Regions from separate parts of the Vibrio sp. TRT 29B02 genome, predicted to be linked through region 1. Evidence: predicted binding sites of a transcription regulator. Region 1 holds the regulator's gene; each other region holds the start of a gene.

Region 1 (8,109 bases):
GCATCTACCCAGGCGCCAAGCTGATCTTATCTGGTTACGCCGCAGGTTCAGAAGTGAGTAATGCACGAATGATGGCCAAAGTCGCGCTCGCACTTGGTGTGTCTAAGTCCGACATCATTTTGCTTGAAACAGCAAAAGATACGTGGGAAGAAGCGCGACAAGCAGCAGCTTTTGTGACAAACAAAAAGCTGGTTGTGGTGACTTCAGCAAGCCATATGACGCGCGCACTGAATGAGTTCCACTCAGCAGGTTTAAAACCTTATGCCGCTCCAACTAACTACTTAGCGCATGAGAATGTAACCGAGTTCTGGGCCAAATATGCGCCAAAAGCGGTCTACCTCGAGCAAACTGAACGTTATTGGCACGAGACATTGGGTCGTATTTGGCAGACGCTTCGAGACTGGGCGTCAGACTATGAAGAGAAAGCTTTGCAGGCTTCAGAGAGCAACGTTTAGCAACTTGCTGTCATCACTGTAAAATAAAAACCGAGGCAAATGCCTCGGTTTTTTTAATTCATCTAGAGCGACTAGTCGCCTGCAAACATATAACCTTCGCCATGAACCGTCACAAAGATCTGAGGGTTCTTTGGATCGAATTCCATTTTCGCTCGCATACGTCTTATCAGCACATCAATGGTACGATCGTTCGGTGCGTCGACACGGTGGCTAATCATGTTGAGAATACGCTCACGGCTCAATACCTGATTAGGGTATGAAGAGAGTGCAACCAGCAATTCATACTCAGCTTTAGTGAGTTTTACTGGCTCTCCATTGCGACTTAATGCACGTCGTTGAACATCAAATGTCCATTCTCCAAAACGTACTACATTGTCGTCTTGCTGCGCTGCGTCTAGTGTTGCAGATGCGTTGCGGGCAGAAGAGATACGCCACAATAAGTTTTTAACTCGAACCAAAAGTTCGCGTAACTCAAACGGTTTGGTGACGTAATCATCTGCGCCCATTTCTAGGCCAACAATTTTATCGATGCTATCCGTGCGTCCTGTTACCAGGATAATTCCAATGTCAGATTGACTGCGAAGTTCGCGCGTTAGCATTAATCCATCTTCACCAGGAAGATTAATATCTAACATCACCAAATCAATCGCATTGTTTTGTAGCGTATGACGCATCTGCTCGCCGCTTTCAGCCTCACTCACGTTATAACCTTCGTTCTTAAAGTAACCAACGAGTTTGCTACGCGTGACTGCGTCATCTTCTACAACTAGTACATGATAGCTCATCTACACCACTTAATTTACATTGGGAATTGCTCTAAAATTGTATTCTATTCATAAATAGTAACATTTCTAGTAATTATCACTTTAAAACTAAGAAAGATGATTTTTTCTTGATTCAAGACAAAAGTCACCCACTCATTAACATTCATTCATAATTGATGGTAACTTATCACACAAGCCGTTATCCCTATTCATTTCTATTGGTTAAACTAGTAGATAGTTATTTTAGGAGTTGAACCTAATGCAAGAAATTAAAGCATTTAATGAGAAACGTGCCGAGATTTACTGGTGGCTATCAAGCCTGTTTGCCAATGAGCTTACTGAGGAAAATATCGCGCAGTATCATTCCGCTGAAATCCGCGCGTTTTTGACTGGTTTGGGTGAAAATGCCGCTTTAAAACCTGCAATTGACCGTGTCACTGATGCGCTCAATCGCTTGATGGATCGTGAAGATGCTCAATTGGAACTCGCCGCAGATTTCTGTGATCTATTTTTAAAGTCAGATAGAGACTCTGCCCTTCCTTATGCCTCTATGTACATTGGTCAATCGGGATTACTCAACGACACGCCAGCTAAAGAGATGGAAGAGCTCATGGCGAAACATGGGGTTGCAGTTGAAAAAGATCTAAACGAGCCAGCCGACCATCTTGCAATCGAACTCGACTTTCTTGGCAATCTTATTATTCGCTCAAATGAGTTGGAACAAGAACGTCATTTAGAAGATGCGTTAAAAGAGCAAGAAGCGTTTATTCAGCAACACCTATTGAGTTGGGTTCCGAAATTTTCAGCCAAGTGTCAGACACTCGATGACTTCGGCTTTTACTCTGCAATCGCCAGCCTTACTAGCGCTTTCTTAGAGCTAGATTGCAGCTATCTTGCAGGCGAGTAAAAAAACGCACATTGTGAGCTCAAACCTACAACTTTGACGTTTTTTGTTTGCTCTCTGAGAGTTTGCGGTCTAGAATCGTGACCGCAAACGATAAAAATGAACGATTCAAATACAAACCGCTAAATAAGGGCGGTTTTTGTGTTTCTGATACTTTCTGCCAGACTATTTTATTCTACACTTGAATATATTTGCTTGGCAGTCATCGACAGGACAAAACCTTATGGCCACTATTAAAGATGTTGCTCGCCTAGCCGGTGTTTCAACAACCACTGTGTCTCACGTAATTAATAAAACACGCTTTGTTGCTGAAGCTACTCAAGAAAAAGTAATGGAAGCGGTGAACGAGTTAAACTATGCGCCAAGTGCTGTTGCGCGTAGCTTGAAATGTAACACGACTCGTACAATCGGTATGTTGGTCACCCAATCAACAAACCTATTCTTTTCAGAAGTGATTGATGGCGTAGAAAGCTACTGCTACCGTCAGGGCTACACGCTTATCTTGTGTAATACTGGTGGCATCTACGAGAAACAACGCGACTACATCCGCATGTTGGCAGAGAAGCGCGTAGACGGCATCTTAGTCATGTGTTCAGACCTTACTGAAGAGCTGAGCGAAATGCTCGATCGCCATAAAGATATCCCTAAAGTCGTTATGGACTGGGGTCCTGAAAGCTCGCAAGCGGACAAGATCATTGATAACTCAGAAGAAGGCGGCTACCTAGCAACAAAATATCTGATCGAACGTGGTCATAAAGATATTGCCTGTCTAAGTGGTCACTTTGAAAAAGCCGCCTGTCAGGAGCGTATTCGTGGTTTCAAACGCGCGATGAGTGAAGCAGAACTTTCGGTGAATGAAGATTGGATTCTTGAAGGCAACTTCGAGTGTGATACCGCCGTACTCGCCGCAGACAAAATTGCAGCGATGGATAACAAGCCAAGTGCTGTGTTTTGTTTCAACGACACAATGGCATTGGGTTTGATGAGCCGTCTACAGCAAAAAGGCATTCGAATTCCTGAAGATATGTCAGTCATCGGCTATGACAATATTGAGCTGGCTGAGTACTTCTCTCCACCATTAACAACTGTCCACCAACCAAAACGTCGTGTTGGTAAAAACGCATTCGAAATCTTGCTTGAGCGGATCAAAGATAAAGAGCATGAGAAGCGTATTTTTGAAATGCACCCTGAGATTGTTGAACGAAATACCGTCCTTGATTTGAACAAATAGTTCAAATCGTTCGCTTAGCCGGTAGCACATTATTGGCTAAGCGGATAATTCACCTCTTTTTACTGAACCAAGATCACACTTATTCCATTTCGGCGTGATGTCCTACGCATATTTTATTTATGCTCTAAATGTTCGAACAATGCCACGAACAGGGCAAACCACTCCGAAAGGGTGGGACGCAAAGCCTCCGGCCTTAAACATGATATGTCTGGTAGCGGGGTTGCCGATGGTAAATATGCACTTGTCATACACGAATTACTAACGGTTGTATGACGCCTTACTTACAAAGTACCTGCATTATTTTGCTAATCTCTCGGACCTGAACTGGTGGCGTATAACTATACACCGAGAATAAACAGCATGGATAAACCAATACTAAAAGACTCAATGCGATTATTTGAGCAACTTGGCTACATCAAGTCTCGTTCAATGTTTGGTGGCTTTGGCATTTTTGCTGATGACACGATGTTCGCACTCGTGGTCAACGATAAACTTCACGTTCGTGCAGACGCAGAACTGGCTAAACAATTTAAATCTCAAGGACTCGAGCCTTACGTTTATAAAAAACGCGGATTTCCCGTTGTAACGAAATACTACGCCTTGTGTCATGACTGGAGTTCAGATACCAATAAAACCTTAGAACTCGCCAAGCTTGCACTTGATGCGGCAAACAACGAGAAGAAAACTCAATCGCAAGCGAAACCAAGTCGCCTCAAAGATTTACCGAACTTACGATTAGCTACTGAGCGTATGCTCAATAAAGCAGGTATCGAAAGTGTCGAAAACCTTGAAGAAACCGGCTCAGTTAACGCATTCAAAGCCATTCAGTCTACTCACTCTTCTGACGTTAACATCGAGCTACTTTGGGCATTAGAAGGTGCGATCAATGGCACTCACTGGTCCGTCATTCCTCAAAATCGACGCCAAGAGCTGCTCAACGAGCTTAGCCATCACTAACAGATAAGTTATCGAATCAATAAAGAGTCAGCCTTAGTGCTGACTTTTTTCTTATTTGTGAAATTTACTGCTTGCTTTCCCTTTCTAGTCTATTAACACTTTAATTTCGCTAGCTTTGATGTTTGATGGAGATGTTGTATGAGTAAAAAACTGATTTTGGGCGTTGTGTTCATCCTTGTTGTTGTATTGCTAGCCCTTAATTTTGGACAGTATCTCACTCTGGAAAACGCTAAAGCTCAGCAAGCCGAGCTCGCTCTATTTATCGCAGATAACTTCGTTGTCGCGGCCGCTAGCTATTTCTTGGCCTATGTCACCATCACCGCCTTTTCTGTTCCGGGTGCTGCTGTGGTCACACTATTGGGAGCTGCCCTATTCGGTTTTTGGACAAGCTTAGTCCTTGTCTCTTTTGCCAGTACCATTGGCGCAACTCTGGCTTTTTTAAGCAGCCGCTATCTTCTTAGAGACTGGGTTCAAACGAAGTTTGGTGACAAGTTGTCATCAATCAACCAAGGCGTTGAACGTGACGGATCATTTTATCTATTCTCGTTACGTCTAATTCCTGTTTTTCCGTTCTTTTTGATCAACCTATTGATGGGGCTAACACCGATTACGACTTTACGATTCTACTTGGTGAGCCAGTTAGGTATGTTGCCAGGCACAGCGGTATACCTCAACGCGGGTACCCAGTTGGCGCAGATTGAACACTTATCCGGTATCGTTTCTCCAAGTGTGTTGGCTTCCTTTGCCTTATTAGGTCTTTTCCCTGTTGTCGCTAAGTGGATAATGGCCAAACTCAAATCGACGCCTTCAGCATCAAACGGAAACGTGTAATGCGTCTCTACTCAGCGACAACACCACCTGAAGCACATATCGTTTGTGAGTTATTGAAATCACAGCAAATCCTTTGTGAGGTGCGGGGCGAAGGTTTATTCGGTTTACAGGGAGAGCTCCCTTTTGGTGAGAACAGTGAACCGTATATTTGGCTATTCGATGTTCAACAACTCGCTCAAGCACAAGCAATCATTGCCGATTTTAAGCGTGCTGAAAGAGGAGTAAGCTGGCGGTGTAGTGAGTGTAGTGAACAAAACGAAGCTCAATTCGGTTTGTGCTGGAAGTGCGGCGCCTGTATGCCCTAACTCTATTTGGCTTCGATTTGCTGCTGAATAAAGGCTATCGAGTGTTGGTTAAATTCATCAGGCCTTTCAACATTACAGACGTGACCACAATCAGCGATTTCAAGTAATTGGCTTTTACGGTGAGCGGCAACCATCTCTTTAACCGGTTGAATGAACATGTAGTCACGCTCGCCCATCAAGTATAGCGTTGGGATGGGTAACTCACGATCCTTGAAGTATCGCATCAACGGATTAACTTCAGCAGTAAGAATAAACCAACGCTTGAACTCTTTTTGGCATAACTTTTTGGCTTCACGGATAAATAAGTGACGTGATTCTTTTTGCGTACGTTGAGGCATCACGATATAGGCAAAAAGGCTGTATAACCACATGTAAGGAACAATGTGCTTACAAAGGTTACCTAGTTTGACCAACACTTGAGAGCGTGTATTAAGACGCGTTACAGCGCCTCCCAGCACCATTGACTTCACTCTGTCCGTCGATAACTCTGCGATATTACGAACAATAATGGTACCCAACGACATACCCACAAAATGGGCTGAACGAATCTTTAGGTGATCAAGTACCTTGAGAATATCCATGGTCACGGCTTTGAAGGTATAGCGGTTTGCAATCAGCTCTTTGAGCAACTGATTCGATTTGCCATGACCGCGAAGATCAATCAACAATAGATTGAAATGCTCCCTGTACGCTTTGATTTGTTTAAACCAAATCGATGAACTTCCCCCAGCACCATGCACAAAGACAACCCACTCGTCACTAGTAGGGTGGGCAAACGTTTTGTGGAATAACAGGGTATCGCTCATATCAGACAAGGGCCACTTAGGTTCAAAATCTTGGCTTAGGAGATTACCATAATCCTAGAAGGATTTAAGTCCGACAACTCCATTTATCCGTCATTCTCTGGTCAAAAATGTAAATATCATTGAAAAAGGCGTCGAAATGACGCCTTTAGACAGGTTAAGCGTGAAGGGCCGACCGATACAGGTTGATATACTCTTCAGCCGCTTTAGACCAACAGAAGTTTTGTTCCATCGCATACAATTGAACGCGTTTAACTTCGTTTGGTTGTTGGGCATATAGCAAGAGTGAACGCTGTAGAACGTTTAATAACTCACTCGGCTCAGGTTGTTGAAAAACAAAACCAGTCGCCGTATTAGGTCCTTCGTCGTAATCATTGACACTATCACGCAATCCCCCGACGCCACGGACAATGGGTAACGTGCCATAAGCCATACTATAAATTTGATTCAACCCACACGGTTCAAATTCAGAAGGCATGATAAAGAAGTCAGAGCCCGCCTCGACCAAATGAGCAAGGTCATTATCGTAGGCCTCGACAAAGACGAATTTATCGCTGTGTAACGCTTCAATCTCTTTTAGCTGCGCCGCCAAGACAGGGTCTCCAGTACCAACGATGACCACCTGAACTTGATGCTTCAAGAAAGCATCCAGAATCGGGATTAGATAGTGGATACCTTTCTGGTGCGTTAGGCGACAAACCATGCCATATACAGCTACATCACACGCTTCTAAACCAACACGTTGCTGAAGTTCTTTCTTACACGCTTTCTTCCCCCGTACCATGCTTTGTCGCGTTGCTTTGTAGTTCACAGGCAAAGAAGGATCGGTTTGAGGGTTCCATGCCGAGTAGTCACAACCATTGAGTATCCCGACTAAATCCTCAGCTCTGTGCTGAAATTCCGCCGCCATACCATGGCTACCTAACTCAGTTTTTAGTTCCTGTGCATAAGTAGGACTCACGGCATTAATCTTATCCGCACACATAACGCCCGCTTTTAGCATGGTTACATGGGTGTCACTCACAGCCGCATCACCAGCGTAGCGTGTGTGCATCTCTGGTAGATTCTGTAACTCATCATAGCTAAACACCCCTTTAAATACGGCGTTATGCACCGAGAGTACACTTTTCGTCGATGAAAAAAACGTATCCGCTCCGTAGCGGTGTTTCAGTAAGTAGGGAACAAACCCAGTATGCCAGTCATTGGCGTGAACGATATCTGGTTGAAAGCCAAGTTTCGGTAGCATATCGAGGCACGCGGCACTAAAGAAAGCAAACCTTTCACCGTTGTCTTGATACGCTTGGTTGTTCTCCGCGTACATTTCCGAGCGGTTGAAGTACTCGTCGCAATCAATCGCGTAGACAGGTACTCCCACGATTTCGAGTTGTTTAACTCGATACGGTGTGTGCGGCCAATATTCAAGCTGTGTGTCCAGTAAAACTGGAGCTTGTTCAATGCCCGCTACTTTCTGGTATGCGGGTAGAGTGATACGAACATCTTGCTGTAATGTGAGCAATGCTTCAGGCAGCGCCTTGGCAACATCTGCCAAGCCACCGCTTTTGATTAACCCTTCAACTTCCGATGCTACAAATAGAATGGATAGATTCTTAGTAGCCAATACGTGCTCCTTTTGGAATGACAACGATACCCTCTTCCGAGACATGGTAGTGTTTCTTATCTTCCGATAGGTTTACACCAATTTGGGTACCCGGTGCAATATCCGCATCCTTATCGACGATCACGCGGCGCAGTACACAGCCCTCACCGACCTTAACATCACCCAGTAGGATACTTTCGCTAATGTCACACGCAGAGGCGATGTTGCTGCGGAAGCCGAGTACCGATTTTTCAATTCTCGA
Region 2 (8,109 bases), on a different contig from region 1:
ATTCCTTCTAGATTCTTACGCAGCTCGCGCAGAATTTGTTTGGTTCCTGGTCGAAGTCCACGCCACAACATAAAGCTTTCTGCGGCCTGACCAACCAACATACCCAAGCCATCGTAGGCAGCGGCTACCTTATTATCTATAGCCCATTGATTAAACGCTGTGTTGCCCGCACTGTACATCATGTCGTAGACATGCGTATGCTTAGTAAATATATCAGGAGAGATTTCAGGAAGTTCACCACTTAGACTCGCCGACGTAGAGTTAATCACCACATCAAAGCCATCATTTATCTCTGACATTGCTACGGACTGGATCCGTCCATATGGAGAAAACATCTCTTCAAGCTGCAACGCCTTGGAGAATGTTCGGTTGGTAATAACGATTTCACTTGGTTGTTGATCAAGTAATGGCTTTATTACCCCTCTCGCTGCGCCACCAGCACCAATGATAAGTATTCGCGCATCTTTCAGCGGCACTTGGTGTTGCAACAGATCTTGTACCAGCCCTTCCCCATCGGTGTTGTCACCAATGATTTCTCCATCATCCAGCTTCTTTAAGGTATTGACCGCACCAGCGAGTTTCGCTCGCTCAGTCAGTCGTGTCGCGAATTGGTAAGCATCTTCTTTGAACGGCACTGTCACATTGCACCCTTTGCCGCCAGTAGAAAAAAACATCTTTGCGGCACTGTTAAATTCACCAACAGGCGCAAGCTCTGCTGTGTAAGTAAGAGACTGGTTAGTCTGGCGAGCAAATAGAGTATGAATAAAAGGGGATTTACTGTGTCCAATGGGATTACCAAAAACGGCATAACGATCTATTTGCTGTGTCATATCCTTACCTGCAGAAATAAAAAGGGTCAACTAAGTTAAGTTGACCCTATCACTATCTATATAAGGAAGAAAGCCTTACCACTCTCTTGGTTTAAGGTAATGATCATAGAGCTCCGCTTCCGGTGAGTTAGGTTCAACTTGATAAGCATACTCCCAACGCGCAAGCGGAGGCATCGACATTAGGATCGACTCAGTACGGCCACCACTCTGAAGGCCAAATAGAGTGCCACGGTCAAACACTAGGTTAAACTCAACATAGCGACCTCGGCGATATAACTGGAACTGACGTTCACGCTCGCCGTATGCAGTCTCTTTACGACGCTCGATAATAGGCAAATAAGCTTGAGTATAACCTTCACCGACCGCCTTGATGTAATCAAAGCACTTGTCGAATTCCCAATGGTTGAGATCATCAAAGAACAAGCCGCCAACACCACGAGTTTCATCGCGATGAGGGAGATAGAAATATCGGTCACACCAAGCTTTATGTTCTGGATAAACTTCGCTACCGAATGGGGCACACACTTCCTTAGCCGTATTGTGCCAGTACTGAGCATCTTCTTCGAATGGGTAGAATGGCGTTAAATCGAAGCCACCACCGAACCACCAGATAGGGTCTTCACCCTCTTTCTCGGCAATAAAGAAACGTACATTAGCGTGAGAGGTTGGTACATAAGGGTTATTCGGGTGCATAACCAAAGAGACCCCCATCGCTTCAAAACGACGCCCAGCCAGTTCAGGACGATGCGCTGTTGCTGAAGCCGGCATCTCTTTCCCTTCAACGTGGGAGAAGTTAACTCCACCTTGTTCAAATACCGCACCATCTTTCATGACACGAGTACGGCCGCCCCCGCCCAATTTCTCTCCAGGTTCACGGTGCCATGCATCTTCGACAAACACCGCTTGTCCATCAGCCTCTTCCAACTGCTGACAAATTGAATCCTGAAGTTTCATTAAAAACTGCTTAACCGCTAGTTTATCTATGGCTGACATACGACTTCCTTAACTGCAGGGTTATCCCTGTCTTAATACTTGTGAGGTTTTAGCATCGCGAATCTCACTGGGTTTATTACGCCCCCCTGTTTCCCCCTCCAAGACAGCAACCAATTGGCTACCCAATTGCTGGTAGACTTCATCAGTCGTCATACAAGGTGGCTGACCGGTCAAGTTCGCGCTGGTAGAGGTTAACGGCTTTCCAAATGCATTACACATCTTTTGTACCAAAGGATGATCACTCACACGAACTGCAATCGAATTATATTGACCGCAAACCCAGACAGAGACTTTATCGCTACAAGGCATGATCCAAGTTACCGGTCCGGGCCAACTTTGCTTTACTTGCTCTAACTGCTTTGGCGTCAACTGAGATTCATCAATATAAGGCAGCAACTGCTGATAACTTGCTGCGATGAGAATCAGCCCTTTGTCCTTTGGTCTCTGTTTGAGTTTTAGTAGCTTATCAATGGCTTGAGGATTATCGGGATCGCATCCGACCCCAAACACGCCTTCGGTTGGGTAAGCGATGACTTCACCATTACGCAAAGCGCTGAGCGCCTTATCAAAGTTATCCACCAAATCACTTCCTATTAATCATCAATCCGCACAAGTGTACAAATATTCGCAACCACACACTAAAGCTATTTGTCGACAAATTCATAGGCGTCGCTTTCAAACCCAACGCAAACGTTTGCTTCGATCGAAAATCCCCGTATAATGCGCTCAAATTATTTGCTCACTATTCTATGTGCTTTGAAGGAGTTTGAGATGAAAGTCGGTATCATCATGGGTTCAAAATCAGATTGGCCAACAATGAAGCTAGCCGCAGAAATGCTAGACAAGTTTGGCGTTGAGTACGAAACCAAAGTTGTGTCAGCGCACCGTACCCCTCAGCTTCTTGCAGATTACGCAACCACCGCAAAGCAACGTGGGCTAAAAGTGATTATTGCTGGCGCAGGTGGCGCAGCACATCTACCAGGTATGGCGGCAGCCTTTACATCTCTACCTGTACTGGGTGTACCCGTTCAGTCTCGTGCACTGAGTGGATTGGATTCACTGTACTCCATCGTTCAGATGCCGAAAGGGATTGCCGTTGGTACTCTTGCTATTGGTGAGGCTGGCGCAGCAAACGCAGGCATTCTCGCCGCTCAAATCCTAGGTACTCACGATGAAGAAATCATGGCGAAAGTGGAAGCTTTCCGTCGTGAGCAAACTGAAACCGTTCTAGCAAACCCAAATCCAGCAGAGGATTAAGTCGATGCATGTTTTAGTGTTAGGCGCAGGCCAACTGGCGCGAATGATGTCACTTGCTGGTGCACCTCTTAACATTGAGATCTCTGCCTACGATGTCGGTAGTGAAAATATTGTTCACCCACTAACACAAGCTGTTATTGGCCACGGGTTGGAAAATGCGATCGAAAAAGCGGATGTCATCACCGCAGAGTTTGAACATATTCCACATCCTATTCTTGAGATCTGCGAGCAAAGCGGAAAGTTTCTCCCATCAACACAAGCGATTAAAGCTGGCGGCGATCGTCGACTTGAAAAGTCGCTTCTCGATCAAGCGGATGTTCGCAATGCTAAGTATTATGTGATCGAGACGCGCGAAGATTTCGATCAGGCTATCGACCATGTCGGTATTCCAATGGTGCTCAAGAGTGCGCTAGGTGGCTATGATGGCAAAGGTCAATGGCGTTTGAAAGAGATGGCTCAAGTAGAGCAAATCTGGACTGAGATGGCTGATTGCATTGCGGCAACGCCTACACAAGCGATCGTTGCAGAACAGTTTGTTCCTTTCAACCGAGAAGTCTCTTTGGTTGGTGCTCGTGGTAAAGATGGTTCAATCGCCGTCTACCCACTCGCAGAGAACATCCACACAGACGGCGTGCTGACTCTCTCAACCGCGATTGCAGATACTGAACTGCAAGAACAAGCAAAGGCGATGTTTACTGCGATCGCAGAGCGACTCGAGTATGTGGGTGTATTAGCGCTGGAGTTTTTTGATGTCGACGGCACCCTGCTGGTCAATGAAATCGCGCCACGAGTACACAACTCAGGTCACTGGACTCAACAAGGTGCAGAAACCTGTCAGTTTGAAAACCATCTACGTGCAGTGTGTGGCTTACCACTTGGCAGTACAAAACTGATCCGTTCGACCTCAATGATCAACATCTTAGGTGAAGATACACTACCAACAGAAGTGCTTGCGATGGATGGGTGTCATATCCACTGGTACGGCAAAGAGAAACGTGCTGGACGCAAGATGGGACATATCAATGTCTGTGGTGACTACAACGGTGAACTTCAACGCAAATTATGCGCGCTGGCCAACCTGCTTGATAAGCAAGCTTTTCCTGCGGTGCATGAATTTGCCGAGCACTTCTCGGAATAGAGAATAAGAAGCAAAAACGGCGCTTTATGCGCCGTTTTTTATTGCTCTGATTGGGTGTGATGACATTTACGATTTGCGCACTGGCGCTTATTGCCACTGGCGAGTTTCTTCTCGACTAATAGTGGATAACCACATTGCTCGCAACTGCCTGCAACTGGGGGTTGATTCACGGCAAACTTGCATTTTGGATAGTTGTCACAAGCATAAAAGAGTTTGCCAAAGCGCGTTTTACGTTCGACAAGCTGTCCTTTATGGCATTCAGGACAAGTGTACGTTTGTGGCGTGTGCTCTTGTTTTGGCTTTTCGAGCGACTCAATATGTTGGCACTGGGGATAGTGACTGCATCCAATGAACATGCCATAGCGACCCTGACGCAAAACCAGTTCATTACCGCACTCTGGGCACGCTACACCTAACTCTTTAACGATATGGCCATCATTTTGATGCAATGGCTTAATGTAGTCGCAGGCCGGATACTGGTTGCAACCGAGAAAAGGACCATGCCTACCATGACGAAGCTGAAGTTCACCCTCACGGTGCTGTTCCTGACACTTAGGACATGCTTGATGCTCTAACGCATGTTCATGGGCAGAGAACAACTGATGATCTATTTTGTTACTCATATCTACTCTTGAAGATTAATGCAGAATACCTTGCTCTTTGGTATACAACAGCTCTTCCATAAGCGTATAAGCATTTTCATTACCTGGCACATTAAATAGCACCATCAACACAATCCATTTCAGATCGTCTAACTCAAACTCATCAGTTTCTAAACCCATAATACGGTCGATAACCATTTCACGAGTTTCTGTCGTCAACACATTAACCTGCTCTAAAAAGGTTAAAAAACCACGACATTCAAGGCTAAGACGTTCACACTCTTTAGCCGTATAAATACGAGTTGAGTTTGAAGTGCTACACACTGAAATCGCCGAGTGAGTTTCACTTTGCTGCAGTGCTGCTAACTCTTCTAGCCAGACGAGAGCTTTGTATATGTCTTTTTGATGAAAACCAGCGCGAAGAAGCTCTTCTTCTAGCTCATCTTGATTGACCTGTAAATCTGCATCGCTATGGATGTAGGTCTCGAATAGATACATTAGGATATCCATCATCATAGCTAGCCCCTCCCCTTAAGAATATAGCCACCACAAACTGCAACAACATGCCCTGAGAGCTCAAGCTCCAAGAGCTGCATCATGACTTCCTGCACAGGTATATTGGTCCTGTTTGCAAGAATATCAACTGGTGTAGCCTTACTTCCTACGTTAGCTAACAGCTGAGGAAATGGCAATTGTTCTTTACCACCAATTTCATTGAATAGCTCATTTTGAATCGGAGGCTCACTTTTGTTAGACCACTGCAAAAGCGTTTCTACTTCACTCACAATGTCATCCACCGTTAATACCAAGCAAGCCCCCTGTTTAATTAGAAGGTTACATCCCCTCGCGTTCACATTGTGAATTGAACCTGGCAAGGCAAACACTTCTCGCCCTTGTTCAAGAGCGTAACGAGCAGTAATAAGGGAACCACTCTTTTCCGCCGCCTCGACAACCAAAACACCAACAGAAAGGCCACTAATTATTCTGTTACGACGCGGAAAGTGTGCCGACTTTGGTTTGGCATGAGGATGCAATTCAGAAACTAGCGCGCCTCCAGCATCAAGAATTCGACCCGCCAAATCACGGTGGCGTGTAGGATAAACGGTCTGTAAACCACACCCTAGAACGGCAAGAGTTTGTCCGCCCCCCTGTAGAGCACCATCATGTGCGTATCCATCGACCCCAAGCGCTAGCCCACTGGTCACAGCTAAACCCTGCTTCACCAAATGCTTGGCAAATTGACGAGCCGTATCAAGCCCTTCATGACTGGCGGATCGACTGCCCACTATCGCTATTTGAGGTTGCGACAAGCTCTCAACACTCCCTTTAACAAATAAAATTGCAGGTGAACCTGAAGCCTGTTTTAAAAGTTCGGGATAACCTTGATCAAGTAATGTGACGATGTGGTTATTGCCCATCTGCGCCTGCCAATCAAAACACTGCTCTACGTCTTTCCGTGCGCGATGGTGAAGATAGTCAACCTGCCTGTCGTTCATTCCTAGAGCTAATAAGGCAGTCGCTTTAGAGGTAACGATATTGATGGGAGAATCGTATTCCAATAAGCGAGTAAAGCTCTTAGAGCCAATTCCGGGAGTAAAATACAGTGACAACCAAGCACTGAGTTCTTCATCAGATACCACTGCTATTCCTTGATGTTTTACAAGCTTGCCTTAGGGGTACGTAGGCAGCTTGAAGTTTAAAGATTTCCTACCCCGTAAATATGCACCAAGCACTCAATCACTTAACAAAACCACCACAATTAGCAGCTCTAGTTGCGTGGTTGTGTCATCGACATCACTCGCTTCATGAACAAGAAGCGACTCAAAAAGCCGCATTGATGCTGTCATTTGAGATGTAAAATGTCTAGAATTGAGCCAACAAGGTTTATCCTGATTTGGCACAGTTCAACATTCGAGTGTATATGTCTGTATTACAAGTATTAACATTCCCAGATGATCGCCTGCGCACAGTGGCAAAGCCCGTAGAAGCAGTGACACCTGAGATTCAAAAGTTCGTTGATGACATGATTGAAACCATGTACGACGAAGAAGGTATCGGCTTGGCTGCAACCCAAGTAGATTTCCACCAACGTATCGTTGTTATCGATGTTTCCGATACCCGTGACGAACCTATGGTTCTGATCAACCCAGAAATCATCGAAAAACGCGGTGAAGATGGCATTGAAGAAGGCTGTCTATCGGTTCCTGGCGCACGTGCACTTGTGCCACGAGCAGCTGAAGTAACGGTAAAAGCACTTAATCGTGATGGCGAAGAATTCACTTTTGAAGCTGACGATCTATTAGCTATTTGTGTTCAGCATGAGCTTGACCACTTAGAAGGCAAACTTTTTGTAGATTATCTTTCGCCTCTAAAGCGTAAACGCATCCAAGACAAGCTTGCGAAAATTAAACGCTTCAACGAGAAAAATACGAACGCTTAATCGCTAACTAATAGAAGGAAGGTACCTTGAGCAAACCTTTAAAAATTGTTTTTGCTGGTACTCCGGATTTCGCCGCCCGTCACTTGGCGGCGTTGTTGTCTTCGGAGCACGAGATCATTGCTGTTTACACTCAACCAGATCGCCCAGCGGGTCGAGGTAAGAAGCTGACAGCAAGCCCAGTTAAAAATATCGCTCTTGAGCATAACATTCCGGTATATCAGCCAGAAAACTTCAAATCAGATGAGGCGAAACAAGAATTGGCAGAACTGAATGCCGATCTCATGGTTGTGGTTGCTTACGGTCTGCTTCTGCCTCAAGCGGTACTCGATACACCAAAACTCGGTTGTATTAACGTTCATGGTTCAATTCTTCCACGCTGGCGTGGTGCGGCTCCGATTCAACGTTCTATTTGGGCGGGCGACAAAGAGACTGGCGTGACCATCATGCAAATGGATATCGGCCTTGATACTGGCGATATGCTAAAAATTGCCACTCTACCTATTGAGGCTAACGACACCAGCACATCAATGTACGAGAAGTTAGCAGAACTTGGTCCTCAAGCTTTGGTGGAATGCCTAACAGATATCGCGAATGGTACGGCTGTGGCAGAAAAGCAAGACGATGAACTGGCAAACTACGCGAAAAAACTCAGCAAAGAAGAAGCTCGTATCAACTGGAATGATGAGGCTCAACACATCGAGCGTTGCGTCCGTGCGTTCAATCCTTGGCCAATGAGCCACTTTGATGCCGCTGAAAATAGCATCAAAGTTTGGCAAAGCCGTGTTGAAGAGCAAACTTCAGCGAAACCTGCGGGCACAATTTTGCAAGCAGACAAGTCTGGTATCTATG
Region 3 (8,109 bases), on a different contig from region 1:
CATTGGCGAAGCTAGAGACAAAACATTTAAAAGAGACTGACAACCCAACGATTATTGGCCGCTGGTTAGCCTTGCTGAAAAGTGCTCTGTTGCGCGAAGAGCGCTATACTCTGGCATTGAAGTGTACCGATCTAGCGCTGACATTCGCGCCCGATGATCCCTATGAGATTCGCGATCGTGGCTTTATATATCAGCAGCTTGACTGCCATCAAATCGCGTTGAATGACTATCAGTATTTTATCGACCAGTGCCCTGATGATCCGGGGGCTGAATTGTTGAAGAATCAAGTTTACGCCATGAGTGAAACTCAGGTGACCTTACATTAAGTCCAATGTTTAGCCGTTGGCAGATATCGAAATAGAGAGAATAAAATGGAACAGAAAATTGTTCACGTAGGTGACATTCCAGTAGCAAACGACAAGCCGTTTACGCTGTTTGCAGGCATGAACGTTCTTGAGTCACGCGATCTAGCGATGCAGATTTGTGAACACTACGTAAAGGTAACTGAGAAATTAGGCATTCCATACGTATTCAAAGCATCATTCGATAAAGCAAATCGCAGCTCGGTACACTCATACCGTGGTCCTGGTCTTGAAGAAGGGATGAAAATCTTCCAAGAGTTGAAAGACACTTTTGGCGTTAAGATCATTACTGATGTTCATACTGAAGCACAAGCTCAGCCTGTTGCGGATGTGGTTGACGTTATCCAGTTGCCAGCGTTTCTTGCACGTCAGACCGACCTAGTTGAAGCGATGGCGAAAACAGGTGCGGTCATCAACGTTAAGAAACCACAATTTATGAGCCCAGGTCAGGTAGGTAACATCGTTGAAAAGTTTGCAGAGTGTGGCAACAACAATGTCATTCTATGTGAGCGCGGCTCTTGCCACGGTTACGACAACCTTGTGGTTGATATGCTAGGTTTCGGAGTGATGAAACAGGCATCAAATGGTAGCCCAATCATCTTTGATGTGACTCACTCATTGCAGATGCGTGACCCTTCTGGTGCTGCATCAGGCGGTCGTCGTGAACAAACGGTCGAACTGGCTAAAGCAGGTCTGGCGACAGGTATCGCAGGTCTGTTTATCGAAGCACACCCGAATCCAGAAAAAGCGCGTTGTGATGGTCCGTCGGCACTGCCACTCGACAAGCTAGAACCTTTCCTTGCTCAGATGAAAGCATTGGATGACCTAATCAAAGGTTTTGAGCACATCGATATTAAATAAGTCGATGAAGTTTTTTGTAAAGGCTGGTTGTTGAACCAGCCTTTTTTTATCTCAAAAGCATAGGATTATTGATCATGTTTTCACTATGTGTTGAGTAAACGCTAACCGTCACACCATTGCAAGCACGGGGCTTATCTCACAGACAAACGATTGCTTGTGATCATTTGATAAATCAAATGCAACTTTGATGATTTGTTACACATTCGATAGCGGATTATGGTGATCTATCCTACATAAATATGAAATCAGGCTGTCAGGTAAGTGTGGTTAATTTAAACTAGTTCAAGTTTTACTGCTCTTTCAGCACTTTAATCTTCAAGTCTGTCTATTCATACAGAGCAGTAATAAAAAGCAGTGGAAACCCAAAAAGTTCAAAAGGTATGACAATGAAGCAAGGCCTGATCGTAAAAAGCGCAATTAGCGCAGCAATTCTGGCAACTCTAGCTGGTTGTGCAACAGCACCACAACACGAGTGGGAAGCAGATAAAACGTATAAGCTGACAGTTCTTCACACGAATGACCACCACGGTCGTTTCTGGCAGAACAAATATGGTGAGTACGGTATGGCTGCTCGTAAGACTCTTATTGACGAACTTCGCGCTGAAATCGCAGCTGAAGGCGGTAGCTCGCTACTTCTATCTGGTGGTGATATTAACACGGGTGTGCCAGAGTCTGATCTACAAGATGCGGAACCAGATTTCAAAGGTATGAGCAAAATTGGTTACGATGCTATGGCACTAGGTAACCACGAGTTCGATAACCCATTAGAGGTGCTATTCAAGCAGAAAGAGTGGGCGAATTTCCCAATGCTTTCAGCGAACATCTACGACAAAAAGACTGGCGAACGTATGTTCCAGGCTTACCAGATGTTCAACAAGCAAGGCATCAAGATTGCTGTTATTGGTCTAACTACTGAAGACACTGCAAAAATCGGTAACCCAGAATTTATTGGTGGCATCGATTTCCGCGATCCAAAAGAAGAAGCGAAGAAACTGATCGCTGAACTTGAGAAAACAGAGAAACCAGATCTGATCTTCGCTGTTACTCACATGGGTCACTATGAAGATGGCAAACGTGGCGTAAACGCACCGGGTGACGTAGCGCTAGCTCGCTACCTAGACGAAGGTTCTCTAGACATGATCGTTGGTGGTCACTCGCAAGAGCCAGTATGTATGGAAGCGCCAAACGTTGTGAAGAAAAACTTCAAACCTTCTGACGAATGTAAGCCAGACATGCAAAACGGTACTTACATTGTTCAGGCTCACGAGTGGGGTAAATACGTAGGTCGTGCTGATTACGAATTCCGTAACGGTGAGCTTCAAATGGTGAGCTACGATCTAATCCCAGTTAACCTGAAGAAGAAAGTTGAAATTGACGGTAAGAAAGAACGCGTCTTTATCGAAGATGAAATCGCGCAAGATCAAGCGCTTCTTGATTTCCTACGTCCATACCAAGAGCAAGGCCAAGCTCAGCTAAACGTTAAGATCGCTGAGACAAACGGTAAGCTTGAAGGTGACCGTAACGTAGTTCGCTTCCAGCAAACTAACCTAGGTCGTCTCATTGCAACTGCTCACATGGAGCGTGCTAAAGCGGACTTCGCAGTGATGAACTCTGGTGGTGTTCGTGACTCAATCGAAGCAGGCGACGTGACTTACAAAGATGTACTCACTGTACAGCCATTTGCCAACATCCTGACTTACACAGATATGTCTGGTCAAGAAGTGCTGGACTACCTAAACGTAGTAGCGACTAAACCTGTGGATTCTGGTGCTTACGCTCAGTTCGCTGGCATCTCTATGACAGTGGCGAACGGTGAAGTTTCTAACGTATTCATCGGTGGTAAACAGCTTCGTCTCGACGAAACTTACCGCTTCACAGTACCAAGCTACAACGCAGCTGGTGGTGATGGTTACCCTAAAGTAAGTGATCATCCAGGTTACGTGAACACAGGTTTCGTTGACGCTGAAGTGCTAAAAGAGTACCTACAAGCAAATAGCCCTGTAGACGTAAACAAATATGCACCTTCAGGTGAGATTGTTTATAAGTAAGTTGACGACAACGGATTATTATCTTTAATCTAAAGCGCCACTCTTCGGAGTGGCGCTTTTTGTTTCTATACCAGAACAGGAGGGAGTATGACTCCTGCAATCAATCTCGCGAAAAAGAAAAAGGTCGCACACACCATTCATCAATATGAACATGACCCTCGAGCTGATAGCTACGGCCTAGAGGCTGCGGAAGTGCTAGGCCAAGATCCAGCCAAAGTTTTTAAGACACTACTATTTAGTCTCAACGGTGAAGCTAAGAATTTGGCTGTAGCAATTATCCCTGTCGATCAAAAACTTAATCTAAAGTTGGCAGCCAAAGCGGCGAAAGCGAAAAAAGCAGATATGGCCGATCCAGACATTGCTCAGAAAACGACTGGCTATGTGGTGGGGGGGATCAGTCCGTTGGGGCAAAAGAAAGCTCTACCAACGTTTATTCATGTTAGTGCTGAAGAGCAAGAGACCATGTGTGTCAGTGCTGGTAAGCGCGGCTTGGAAATAGAGTTGGCTCCCCGTGATTTGGCGATGCTGACTCGTGCTCAGTTTGTTGAGTTATGTATTTAGTAAGTTGGTCGTGAGGCGAAGGTCTGCCGTTGTGACTGCAAAAATGGCCGGCAGCTCTTGTGCTGACAGGATTGAATAATCGTCCGTCTAAATAAAAGGGTTGGCGAAAAACGCCAACCCTCTCAATTTCTTTAACTCTCGACTCTTGAGTCTATTTCACTTCTTCTTCCATCTGGGCGTTATCCACAACATGGTTTTCGCCAAGATCTTTTGGTAGCAATAGGTTAAGAAGAATCGCAACGATACCACATAGGCTCACACCCTGAAGGCTAAATTCGCCAACACCGAAAGCCATACCGCCAATACCAAACACTAAAGTGATGGCGACGATGACTAGGTTACGTGATTTATGTAGGTCAACATTGTTTTTGATTAGTGTATTCAAGCCGACAGTAGCAATTGAGCCAAACAGCAGAATCATGATGCCGCCCATTACTGGCATAGGGATAGTTTGTAGAACCGCGCCCAACTTACCAACCAATGCCAAAACGATCGCTGCAATTGCAGCCCAAGTCATTATCACTGGATTGAATGCTTTAGTTAGCATGACGGCGCCAGTGACTTCTGAGTAGGTTGTATTTGGTGGAGCGCCAACCATAGAGGCGGCAATCGTCGCAATACCGTCACCAGTAATTGTACGGTGTAGACCTGGTTTCTTGACGTAGTTTTTACCAGTCACATTTGAGATTGCTAGCATGTCACCCACGTGTTCTACCGCAGGGGCAATGGCAACAGGAATCATAAATAGGATAGCGTTAATGTTGAACTCAGGGAAAGTGAAGTTAGGTAGTGCGAACCAAGCTGCCTGATGAACAGGAGTAAAGTCAACAATACCGTAGCCGAGACTCAAACAGTAACCTACAACGATACCGCCTAAGATAGGAGTCAGCTTTAAAAAGCCTTTAGCGAAAACGCTTAGAGCGATAGTTGTAAGGAGTGAAGCCACAGAGATAACCAGTGAAGCGTTCGCATCAATCACTTGAGCACCGTCCACTTTACCTAGTGCCATATTCACTGCTACAGGCGCTAGACCAAGGCCAATAACCATGATCACAGGACCGACAACAACGGGTGGTAAAAGCTTATGGATGATTTCAACACCACGAACTTTAATCAAAGCACCCATCGCTACATACACACAGCCAGCAGCCATTAGGCCACCCATGGTTGCTGGAACGCCCCATGCTTGAACACCGTAAAGAATAGGTGCAATAAAAGCAAAAGAAGAGGCTAAGAAAATAGGAACGCTACGGCGAGTAATCATTTGGAAAAGTAGGGTACCGACACCGGCTCCGAACAGTGCGACACTTGGATCTAAGCCTGTCAGTAGTGGTACGAGAACCAGAGCACCAAACGCGACGAAGAGCATTTGAACGCCTTGAATGGCATTTTTCATGTTGTCATTCCTTTAAGTAGCGAAGCGACGAGTAATGTAAATCACTCGACAAAAATAAAATTCGCGGGATTTTAGCATTATGCCAAACGTTTGCAATCTGAACTCGATCAAATATTTTGCGAATTACTCATAGATGGCCACTATGTATTCAAACGAGAAAGTCGAGTTTGACGACGATATCCTAGACCTTTAGTTGCTCCGACCCCGATAGTTGCTTATCATCGACCTTTAACGTGTAAAAAAACTGATGTTAGGAAGTGTATGCGCCAATTAGCTTTGCTCGTTTTGGGAATGATGGCTTCACCAGCGATGGCTCTGACCAATGTTGACCTATACCGTACTGAAGTTGTTCTAGACCAAACGGTTGAGAATGCCGATGCTCAAGCTCGTGCAGAAGGTATGAAAGAGGTGATTGTAAAAGCCTCGGGTGATCGTGAAGCGATTTCCAATCCTGTCGTTCAAAAAGCACTACAGCAAAGTGCCCAATATCTAGCCCAACTGAGCTATGGTCAGGCGAATGGTGAACAAACATTGCGTATGGGCTTTAGTGCTCCGCATATTCGTTCTTTACTAAGTCAGGCTCAGTTACCGATTTGGCCAGCAGCGCGCGCGAACTTATTAGTGTGGTTGGTTGAAGAAGGGCCGGCCGATAGAAACATTATTTGGGAACACTCTAGCTCTACAGTACTTACTCAAATGCAGGCTCAAGCCGAGAAACGAGGCTTACCGCTAACGGTGCCTGTCGGTGATTTTGACGATATCACAGGTGTTGCTGTTTCAGATCTGTGGGGTGGATTCATTCAGCCAGTCGGTCAAGCCAGTCAGCGCTACCCAGTCGATGCGGTGTTGGTAGTTCGAGCTCAAGGTAACAGTGTTCGTTGGACCTTATACGATCAAAAACCTGCAAGTATTGGCGTGACGCGCCAAGCTCCGTTGTCCGGCTCAAATAACGGCTCGGATGCGGCTGACAAAATGATCAACCAAATCAGTGACTACTACGCGAAGAAGAGTGCCGTGGTGGTTGCAAGTGAGTCATCACAAGCAATTAAAGTACGTTTTACAGAACTAAATGATGCGGTTGGCTTCTTCACACTAGAGAACCAGCTCAAGAAGCTTAGCTCGGTGGCGTCCATTGATATCTTGAAAATTCAGGGCAACCAAGTGACCTTCAATGTTCATCTGCTTTCGACTGAGCAAGAGTTTGAACAGGAAGTCCGCCGTCTTGGTGATCTCGTTCAACGTGAAAGCGTGACGGATATGCCGCAAGTATTGACACCACAAGCACCACCAGTGGATAGCGAATTCGGGGCAGATTCAGCGACTCAAAGTAGCGACTCTGTCGTTCAAACTGAATCCGTTGTATCGCCTGAGGCTCAAGTGACCCCAGAGCCAGAAGTGATTGCGACAGAGATGATTCTAGTCTTTGAATGGCAGGGTAAGCCTTATCAGTACGTTGCGCCTGTCCCAGAGACTGAGCCGGGCCTTGATGCTGAAGGGGATAAAACGGTCAACGACGGCAGTGCCACTGTTATTCAATAGCAGCAAGAAAGGGTCTGATTATTCAGACCCTTTTTTTATTTCTATTTATCTGCCTCAAATCGGGCTTTTTCTTCTTTTTCGACTTTAGATAAGCGCTTCAATTTCATCCCTAGCTCTTTACCTCTTGTACGGGCATAAAGAATGTTGCCAAAGAATGCAATGGTAGTCAGAAGTAACTCGACCACCGCCAGCCAACGTTCCCCATCATCGATATAGAGAATGGTAAAACCATGCAGGAAGTAGAGCATAAGAACAAAGTTGGCCCAAGCGTGCGTGTATGGCTTACCGGCCAAAATGCCGGGGAGGGGAAGCAAGAGTGGGATTGCCCAAGCTATCGCCAATGTTGTACTGCCAATATGAGGATGGGGCGACAAAGAGAGCTGCCACAGTGCGATCCATGCCAACAGTGCGAGATTGCCAAACAAGGCCAACAGACGATACAGCTTTGTTGTGGGTTGCATCTCTTGCATATTTAGTGGTCCTTCATTTTTAAAGCGGTTTGCGCGAGGCGCTTGCCAAGTTGTTGAGAGAGTTCTATTTCATCGTCACTGAGTGCCGAGTTAGAAGTGCTCACCGACGTAGCCCCATAGGGAGTGCCACCTGACTGTGTAGAATGAAGCTTAGGCTCAGAATAGGGAATGCCTAAGATCATCATGCCGTGGTGAAGCAAAGGCAGCATCATGCTTTGCAGCGTTGTCTCCTGACCGCCATGCATGCTGGAGGAGGAAGTAAATACGCAAGCTGGTTTATCGATGAGATCCCCAGATACCCACAAAGGCGTGGTCTTATCCCAAAAGTGTTTAAGCGGAGCCGCCATATTGCCAAACCAAACTGGACTTCCCATCGCCAAACCGTCGCACTGTTTAAGCTCATTCAGAGTGATGGTTGGATCGGCGGGATCAGAGTACGAAGATTCCAGCTCATCAACGGTTCTTAGTACCGCTTCACACTGTGGGATGGATTCCACCCCACGTGCTATTTGTCGCGCAATCGCTCGTGTTGAGCCGTGGCGACTGTAATAGAGAATAACGATTTGGCAGCTCATAGAATATCGAGAACTTGCTCCGGTGGGCGGCCATGTTTCGCTTTGCCATTCGCAACCACAATTGGACGCTCAATCAGTTTCGGATTTTCGGTCATCGCTTTGAATAAGGTCTCATCGTCTGCTGACTTGAGATCAAGCTCTTTATAGATGTCTTCTTTCGTGCGCATCATGTCACGGACGTCAGTGAGTTCAAGCTGAGACATCAGTGTCTTCAGTTGGTCAACACTTGGTGGTGTTTCTAGGTAAGTGACAATCTCTGGCTGAATACCACGCTCTTCCAACAAAGCAAGAGTCTGA
Region 4 (8,109 bases), on a different contig from region 1:
TACCATCAATCACTGCAACCATTGCGGCGATTGCGTGTCGGGCTGCCCAACTCAAGCTCTCTCTTTTGATCAGGGTAACAAGGTGGTGTGGGATGAATCATTATGCACACAATGCGATCACTGTATTGATGTGTGTCCCCATAAGTCGAGCCCCAAAATTCACAGTTACAGCGTCACTGAGGTGGTTGAATTAATCAAGCAGCAGCGTTATTTCATTAGCGGCATTACGGTATCGGGAGGAGAGGCGACTCTACAACTTCCCTTTATTGCACAGCTGTTTGAGCGGGTGAAATCGGATCCTGAGCTGACGCATCTGACGTGCTTTATTGATAGTAATGGTTACCTCAATGAATCGGGGTGGCAGCGTGTGGAGCCTTGGTTGGATGGGGTGATGATCGACCTAAAAGCTTGGCAGCATGAGACTTATCAGTGGCTAGTCGGTCGGTCAAATCACAGGGTGATTGCATCGATAAAGTATCTAGCCAGGATCGGAAAACTATACGAACTACGGTTACTGCACATACCCGGTAAAAGCGACCTAGATAGCCAGTTGAATGATGTCACTAGGCTGATTAACGCGCTGCCGGATGACGTCGTTATCCGTCTCAACGCTTTTCAGCATCACGGTGTAGTTGGCGAAGCGCTCAGTTGGGAGAAATGTTCTCAATCAGAGATGACTCGCTTTCATCAACGGCTAGCGGGCAAGATTACTCAGTCGATTACACTGCCGACGGTTTATACCTAATCCCCACTGATTAGCTGGCTATGGAGCCAATTTAACGCTGGATCATTTAAGCTTGCTTGATTCCAAACTAGGCTATAAGCCACTTTGCCGTATTCGAAGGGTAGAGGTTTACTCACTAAGCTCTGCGCTTGTAGGGCTTTTTCAGCCCACATTTTTGAGCATGTCAGTAGGTAGTCTGTATGGTGGCACAACACGGCGGCGGCACCAAAATCAGCGACTGAAACGGCGATTTTCCGTGAGCCGTGTTGCTGAGTAAGATTCTGTTCAAAATAGGGCTCAGATAAGTCTTTATCCAATATACCGATATGCTGATAAGCGAGGTAACCATCAATAGAGAGCGATTTGTCAGCGAGAGGGTGATCGGCGCTCATCAAACAGACCATCTCATCCGAGGCGATTTGCTGCCACATCAATTCTCTACTGCGAGTCGGCGGCTGACTGGTGTCGTGCGGTAGAATCATGAAATCCACTTGGCCACGGTTAAGCGCTTCAAAGCTAAGCTGCTCTTTGGCGAAGACATGGATACCATGTGTGCGTATTAACTGGCGGGAAATTTGGGCAATTTTAGCGGCAAATAACTCAAAGGTACTTTCGCGCATTGAGAGCGACAGTGTCCCTTCAAACTCTTGTGGCTGAAACTCTCCCTGATGAAGAATTCCGTTCATGCTGGAGAGAATTTTATGGATCTCAACGGCAATGCTTAACGCGAATGGGGTAGGAACTAAATGACCACCGTCACGGTAGAAAAGGTCATCGTTCAGCTGCGTTCTTAATTGGCTTAATGTTTTGCTTACGCTCGACGGGGTGACACAAAGAACATGTGCAGCGCTAGTGACGCTGTGTGTGCTGAGAAGAACATGCAAAACCGTAAGGTGTTTTAAGCTGATGCGGGAGAGCGCGATGTAGTCCATTTTATTACCGTTACTGACGCGAGTGGCTAGTTATAACGTTTAATGACGCCAATTGATAGGGAAGTAAGCAAATCATGCACAATAGTATCAGTAAACTAAAATGTTAACAGGGAAGTACAGAGGAGATAGAGGCATGTTTAAAGGACTAAAGTGGTTAGTGATATTAGTGACACTGGTAAGTTTTAATCTTTTTGCCGAAGAAGAGGTTGAAAATGGCGATGATAACAATCGCACCAAAACACCTCCAGAACTGAGTGTGATGGACACAGACGGTGATGGCAAAGTGTCAGCAGAAGAATTTAACCAGTACCGTGGAACTCGAGATGATGATGAGGTGGAAGAAGAGGAATCTGAAGACGATGGTACTGATGGTAGAAACAAACTCAGTGCCTTTGCATCGTTTGATAAAGACAAGGATGGGTTCGTCACCCAAGAAGAGCTAAATGCTCACGCTAAGTACTCTAACCCAGGAAATGGGACGGGAACGCTGAAAGGCAGCGACGATGAGTCAGAACAAGCGAGCCCAACATCTGGTAAAGGAAAAAGTGGCGATAAGGGCAACCACAATAGTGGTAAAGATAAGGGTGGCAAAGATAAAGGCAGTAAAGATAAAGGTGACAAAGGCAAAGACAAATAGTGTTTGAGCTGTGATTAATAAGCCCCGCTCATTGCTGAGCGGGGCTTTTGCGTATGATGGCTTATCTAGTCGATCAGCCCGTAATCGCGAGAAAGGATATCGATGATTTCCTGCTTCGGATTGTCACTTAGTTTGATCTCTTGGCCAGTAATTTTAGCGGCAATGCTTAGATAAGTCGTTGAAATATCGATCAGTGATTCTAATGGTAACGCATTGTCACGAGCCAAAGCCTCACGTTCATCCATTCGCTCTTTGTTGAGCAAAATGTCTGGATCTGGGAAGTAATTAAGTAGGAATTGGCGGAAACCTTCTTTTGAGTTCTCGACGATTCGACCTTGATTGTACTCTTCCTCATCCCAAATTCGTGATGAATCGGGTGTACCAACTTCATCCATGTATATGAGCTTTTCGTTACCTGCTGCGTCAGTCACGTAGCCAAATTCGAATTTAGTGTCGACAAAAATCTGGTCGACTTCGGCAAGTGCATTGCTGATAACCACGAAACCTTCACGAAGTAATTTTTCGTAAAGTGCGATGTCTTCTGCTTTAGAGAAGTTAAAGGCAGCGAAGTTATCCTCGATATTTTTACGAGTAATATTAACATCGTCAGCTTCAGGTACACCTGAGATGCCTTTAAGAATGCCTTTTGTCGACGGTGTCATGAGCAACTCAGGAAGCGGCTTATCTTTCTCTAGCCCTTCTGGTAGTTGAATTCCACAGAATTCACGCTCGCCTTTTTCGTATGCACGCCACATTGAGCCAGTAATATATTGGCGACAGATCGCCTCAATCATGATTGGTTTGGCTTTTTGGACAATCCAAACAAATGGGTGCGGAATATCTAGAATATGGCTGTCAGCAAGCCCGTTGTCTTTAAACAACTTAAACCAGTGGTTGGAGATAGCGTTTAGAGCCGCTCCTTTACCAGGAACACCTTTTAATCCACCTTCAGCATGCCAGATACAATCAAAAGCAGAAATACGGTCACTGATCACCATGATAGCCAATGGTGCATCAGGGGCAACATCGTAGCCTTTCTCTTTAATAAGGCGTTTACTGTCTTCTTCCGTCAGCCAATAGACTGAACGGACTTTGCCACTGTGAACGGGTTTATCAGTACGAATTGGGAGATCATCGTTTACGGCAAGAACTTGATCAGCGAGACTCATTTCGACATTCCTATCTTTAGCAAGGTGGGCGACTGCCATTCGCGACAGCCGATATCCAACGCATCATACCAGAACTATTCTGTGCTGCCAGAGAAAAAGCAAACGTTTGCTTATTTTTTTATGTTGCAAGCAAAATGAGCTGAGATTAACAAAAAACAACCCCTCAGAGAGGGGCGATTGGCAGTGTTGATTAGTGAAATTGGTTCACTCTTCCTTCGACGAAGAAGACTTCACATTGATACTGACGAGCATGTTCACAAAGTAGGCTTTGCTCAACAGTAGAAAGATTGTTAGAGGCAACGACAGCACTGGCATTACCGGATTGGATCGCCTTAATGACGATTTCGAATTCAGACTGGGTCTGTGAAGGTTTCATCTGAATAATCTTTTTGCAGCTTACATGGCAAGAAGCGAACTGATCATAATTCGGGCGAGGGCACTCAGCAGTAAACAGAATCCATTGCTTTTGATTGGAAAGACCCGCTAGGCGATTTAACGTCGTGTCATCGATGTTCATCGGCTGAGTCGGTTGAGCAAGAACATTATATTTTGAAAACGCTGAAGTCTGAGTTTGTGCCTGAATCATAATCACTGTTCCTTTATACATGCTGTATGTGTATACAGTAGTTTTAATCCAAATAAGAAGCAAGCATTTTTGTGGGATTTTTATACGATAAAAACAAAGTCATAGAGGGTGGTTTTGGTTTATGTCTTTGATATTTAATGGTTTTGTTTGGTTTTTGGAATGCTTTTGGGCGTGAGAGCTAAAATGAAAATTGTGAGCTGACGCACTCACATAGCCAGTGTTATCCAGTGGTGGTGGATAACACTGTACAGGTTACTACTGAGGATTATGCGTGAGAAAGCGTTGAGGAAAGTCGCTAAAAATGGCGTCGAGCTTCGATAGATGACGCAATGATTTTGGATTGTTGACCGTATAGCTCCACACCTGAAACCCCTCCGCTTGGAGCCGATAAATCTTGCTGTTGTTAAGAAATTTATAGTTAACGTTGCAGCTAAAAGCAGAGACTTGCTTAAGTAAACGTTCCACCTTAGTCGTTACTCGATCACACAACACGGCGAGTCTGTACTCGGGAATAAGTTGGTGCAGACAACGCACAATGTCGTGGTTAAAGCTCGATAGGACAATGTCTTCAGTTGTGGCTTGGCTGCTGCCTAGCTCTTTAGCGAGGAGCTGACAAACTAGCATTGGATCGTGACGATCGATTTTGACCTCTAAATTAAGTTTTAGCTTGTTCTCTACAGCTAAATTGAGCAGTTCATTGAGTGTCATAATTGTCTGGTTGGCAAACTTGCGGTCGAACCAACGACCAAAATCAAATTGTTTGAGTTCATCCAACGTATAGCGATCAACGCGGCCACGACCGTTACTGCAACGGTTGATGGTGTGGTCATGACAGACAACTAGCTGGTTATCTTTGGTTGGTTGAATATCGACTTCTACCCATTTCAAACCTAGCGCGATGGCGGCTTCAATACTGCAACGTGTATTTTCAGGGAAATGTCCGGCGACACCTCGGTGTCCAACAATGATCATATCGAATAATCCTCAAATAGTTCAGAGTGATAGCTTAGTATGAAGTGGTGAAGATGAGTAGATAATTAATAGCTTCTGTTCAATAAATCTGACACTATCAAAACGATAATAACGATAATAACGATAATAACGATAATAACGATAATAACGATAATAACGATAATAACGATAATAACGAGAAAGAGAACTTGAATTTGAACGCTGAAAATAAAGCTGGCTGGATACTATTTGCAACAACAGCACTCGCAGGGCTGGGGTGGATTTTTTCCAAAGAGACGATTCAAGGTTTGCCGCCTTTTGGGTTCGTTGGCTTGCGTTTTCTCGTCGCGTCGGTTTGCTTACTTCCTCTATGTGTTAAGCGTTTTCGCCAATTGACGCTTGCTCTTATTGGGCAGGCGGTTGGAGGAGGGGTGATACTGTCTTTCGCGTTGCTGAGTTGGGTCTATGCGATTTCAATCAGTGAGACATTGGGCGAAGGGGCGTTTATCGTCAGCCTATCGATGATTATTGTCCCTATTATTGCTTGGGTTCTTTACCAAGATAGACCGAAACGAGCATTTTGGATTTCTATGCCTATAGCAGTAGCTGGCTTGGCGATGTTGTCGTTAACCAATGGTTGGAATAGCTCTGCGGGTCAGCTTTGGTTTTTGGCCAATGCGTGTTTACTTGCTCTGCATTTCAACGTTAACAGTCAGCTCGCCCGCAAGGTGCCAGTGTTGTTGCTGACCTGTATCCAGCTATTTGTTACTGGCGTGATTGCACTGCTTATGTCGATGATGTTCGAAACTTTCCCTGAAAGTGTGGACGCTTCCATTTGGGGATGGTTTGCACTGAGCGCCTTGTTAGCAACCAGTTTGAGATACGTGATGCAAACTTTAGGTCAGAAAGGTTGTAATCCAGCCAACGCGGCGTTGATCATGCTCTTTGAGCCAATCTGGACTGTGGTTCTCAGTATTGTTTGGTATGGTGAGCAGTTGTCTGGCAATAAGTTGATCGGTTGTGGGCTGATCTTGGTGTCGCTGATATTCTATCGCACAGATGGGCGGCTATTTAAGAGACGTGTCTAGTCTTTACGCGATATTTAGATTAAACATCTGATATTTATTTCATAGGTAAAATTAAATTAGCATCATTGATGAAATTGTTAGTACAATCCAAAGTTATAGGACAGATCTAACAAGGAAAGATAAATGAAAATCGGTGTGATTGGTGCTGGTTCTGTAGGGGTAGGCGTATGTAACTACCTTCTGACACTAGGAAGTATCAGTGAGCTTGTACTGCTGGATAAAGACTTACAACGCGCAGAAGGCGAGGTCTTTGATTTTAGGCACACAGCCGCTTTGACGTTTTCAAAAAACACCCATTTAGTCCCGACGGATAACTATCTGACTCTCATTGGCGCTGATATCGTCGTGATTACCGCAGGTGCTCAGATCAAACAAGGACAAACACGTATCGATCTGGCTGAAATCAATACCCGCATTGGTGTTGAGATTGCCAAAGAAGTTGAACGCGTAGCGCCTAACGCGACTTTAATCGTGGTCAGTAATCCATGTGATGTCGTGGCTCACTTTATCGCCACCAATACCCATTTCGCGCGTTCTAAAGTGATCAGTAGTGGCTGTGTTATTGATACCGCCCGTTTGATGAGTATTGTCGGCAATCGTGTCAATCTCGATCCCAAGAACGTATTTGGCTATGTGCTGGGTGAGCATGGTAGCCACTGTTTTACACCCAAAAGTCTCATTTCTATCGCTGGTCAGCCCGCGGATTACTATTGTGATACCCACCATATTGAACGGATCTGTGCTGACGAACTGCTAGAGTCGGTCAAGCAGGCAGGGTATGAGATTTTCAAACGTAAGCAAAATACCACTCACGGTATCTCCGCCAGCGTATTTCGAATCATACAAGCGTTGATGATTGACGAACGCTCTGTCTTGCCTGTTGCTACCTTGCTCAAGGGAGAATATGGCCTGAAAGACGTCGTGCTGAGTTTGCCAACGGTGGTGGGTAAAAATGGTGCAGAAGCGATCTTGCAACATCCGTTTAGTGACGAAGAGATGGAGACACTCAAGCAGATTGCCCAGCAAGTGAATACCGTCGTAGAGCAGGTGGCTAAGATGACTGGCTTATCAACCAGCAAAGCACACTGAGTCAAGGGCATTGATATGAGAGCGCGGTGTGAATTCCGCGCTTTTGTGTTTGTATCGCTCAAATTTGTTGGTCAAAGGCATCTGTGACGTCACATATTAGAGCTAATACTCTTTGCAATAGTGATAAGCCTGATAAGTTGAATGTAAATGCAATGTTAAATGTTTAGCGGCTATGAAGATCCATGCTTTAGATGGCTATATCCAAAAAATTTATCTGGTGGAGTATGAAAAAAAGCTGATGTTACTAGATGGTGCATCAAGAGCTGATATTTCGTATCTCAAACATTTTATTACTCATGAGTTGCAACGCCCGTTTAGTGATCTAGCCGCAGTGGTAGTGACACACATGCACCCAGACCATGCGGGCGCAGCGCATAAGCTACGATCGATTACAGGGTGTAAGATAGTGTCGGCAAAACGAGATCATCATTGGTATGGCGGGGTGAGCGGATTTGCAATGCATTTGACCGATATTATGCTGGCGCGTTGGGTTGCGCGACGTAAAAACAAACCGCGGAGAAATTTGTGGTATTCACGAAAGCTGATCGCTGATATTGAGCTTTCAGATGGTGAAATGATTCCTGGCTTTGAAGATTGGACCGTGCTCGAAACACCGGGGCACACCGATAGAGACCTTTCGCTGCATCACCAAGAGAAAGGAATTTTGTATGTCGCCGATCTGATGGTCGAAGTCAAAAAACATCTTATCTCACCGTTTCCCGTCTTCCATCCAAATAAATATCGGGCTTCGATTAAGCGTATCTACAATCTCCAGCCGAAAGTATTGCTGGTTGCGCATGGAGGGCAGGTCGAATTTACTGAGCCTGTCTATCAGCACTTGCTGAGTACGGCACCGAGAACGCCAACGACTCATTGGCGCACCACCAAAATTAAGCTTAGGAGCCTATTCTCGTCAGTCTTGAACCTTGGTTG

Evidence for each region. The regulator PurR, encoded in region 1, represses purine synthesis genes. The targets are predictions, from matches to a motif close to TNANGNAAACGTTTNCNTNA.
Region 2: a site for PurR is predicted at 2,506-2,525, ahead of purE (5-(carboxyamino)imidazole ribonucleotide mutase). Genes of this name have one in related genera too.
Region 3: a site for PurR is predicted at 5,307-5,326, ahead of ACQEXT_RS19290 (uracil-xanthine permease family protein). Genes of this name have one in related genera too.
Region 4: a site for PurR is predicted at 3,557-3,576, ahead of ACQEXT_RS19525 (phosphoribosylaminoimidazolesuccinocarboxamide synthase). Genes of this name have one in related genera too.

The regions. Positions count from the first base shown of each region.
Region 1 covers NZ_JBNJOJ010000008.1:106,089-114,197, forward strand. The annotation lists gene elyC (envelope biogenesis factor ElyC) at 1-455, shown strand, start outside; gene torR (two-component system response regulator TorR) at 527-1,240, opposite strand; gene torD (molecular chaperone TorD) at 1,479-2,126, shown strand; gene purR (HTH-type transcriptional repressor PurR) at 2,347-3,354, shown strand; cyclic di-GMP riboswitch class I at 3,497-3,582, shown strand; gene ACQEXT_RS07035 (TfoX/Sxy family DNA transformation protein) at 3,715-4,311, shown strand; gene ACQEXT_RS07040 (TVP38/TMEM64 family protein) at 4,450-5,142, shown strand; gene ACQEXT_RS07045 (putative signal transducing protein) at 5,142-5,447, shown strand; gene ACQEXT_RS07050 (alpha/beta fold hydrolase) at 5,450-6,253, opposite strand; gene glgA (glycogen synthase GlgA) at 6,408-7,868, opposite strand; gene glgC (glucose-1-phosphate adenylyltransferase) at 7,858-8,109, opposite strand, start outside.
Region 2 covers NZ_JBNJOJ010000024.1:951-9,059, forward strand. The annotation lists gene aroE (shikimate dehydrogenase) at 1-830, opposite strand, end outside; gene hemF (oxygen-dependent coproporphyrinogen oxidase) at 906-1,823, opposite strand; gene ACQEXT_RS14745 (L-threonylcarbamoyladenylate synthase) at 1,845-2,402, opposite strand; gene purE (5-(carboxyamino)imidazole ribonucleotide mutase) at 2,595-3,080, shown strand; gene ACQEXT_RS14755 (5-(carboxyamino)imidazole ribonucleotide synthase) at 3,085-4,218, shown strand; gene ACQEXT_RS14760 (topoisomerase DNA-binding C4 zinc finger domain-containing protein) at 4,257-4,841, opposite strand; gene ACQEXT_RS14765 (DUF494 family protein) at 4,857-5,336, opposite strand; gene dprA (DNA-processing protein DprA) at 5,339-6,460, opposite strand; gene def (peptide deformylase) at 6,742-7,260, shown strand; gene fmt (methionyl-tRNA formyltransferase) at 7,287-8,109, shown strand, end outside.
Region 3 covers NZ_JBNJOJ010000040.1:23,831-31,939, reverse strand. The annotation lists gene ACQEXT_RS19310 (SirB1 family protein) at 1-326, shown strand, start outside; gene kdsA (3-deoxy-8-phosphooctulonate synthase) at 372-1,223, shown strand; gene ushA (bifunctional UDP-sugar hydrolase/5'-nucleotidase UshA) at 1,610-3,271, shown strand; gene ybaK (Cys-tRNA(Pro) deacylase) at 3,359-3,832, shown strand; gene ACQEXT_RS19290 (uracil-xanthine permease family protein) at 3,984-5,228, opposite strand; gene ACQEXT_RS19285 (DUF2066 domain-containing protein) at 5,490-6,767, shown strand; gene ACQEXT_RS19280 (DUF2069 domain-containing protein) at 6,809-7,237, opposite strand; gene wrbA (NAD(P)H:quinone oxidoreductase) at 7,240-7,812, opposite strand; gene arsC (arsenate reductase (glutaredoxin)) at 7,809-8,109, opposite strand, start outside.
Region 4 covers NZ_JBNJOJ010000041.1:26,269-34,377, reverse strand. The annotation lists gene ACQEXT_RS19540 (YjjW family glycine radical enzyme activase) at 1-745, shown strand, start outside; gene ACQEXT_RS19535 (LysR family transcriptional regulator) at 742-1,656, opposite strand; gene ACQEXT_RS19530 (hypothetical protein) at 1,790-2,293, shown strand; gene ACQEXT_RS19525 (phosphoribosylaminoimidazolesuccinocarboxamide synthase) at 2,359-3,462, opposite strand; gene ACQEXT_RS19520 (SulA-like leucine-rich domain-containing protein) at 3,653-4,048, opposite strand; gene ACQEXT_RS19515 (glycerophosphodiester phosphodiesterase family protein) at 4,304-5,020, opposite strand; gene ACQEXT_RS19510 (DMT family transporter) at 5,215-6,087, shown strand; gene ACQEXT_RS19505 (lactate/malate family dehydrogenase) at 6,211-7,176, shown strand; gene ACQEXT_RS19500 (MBL fold metallo-hydrolase) at 7,349-8,109, shown strand, end outside.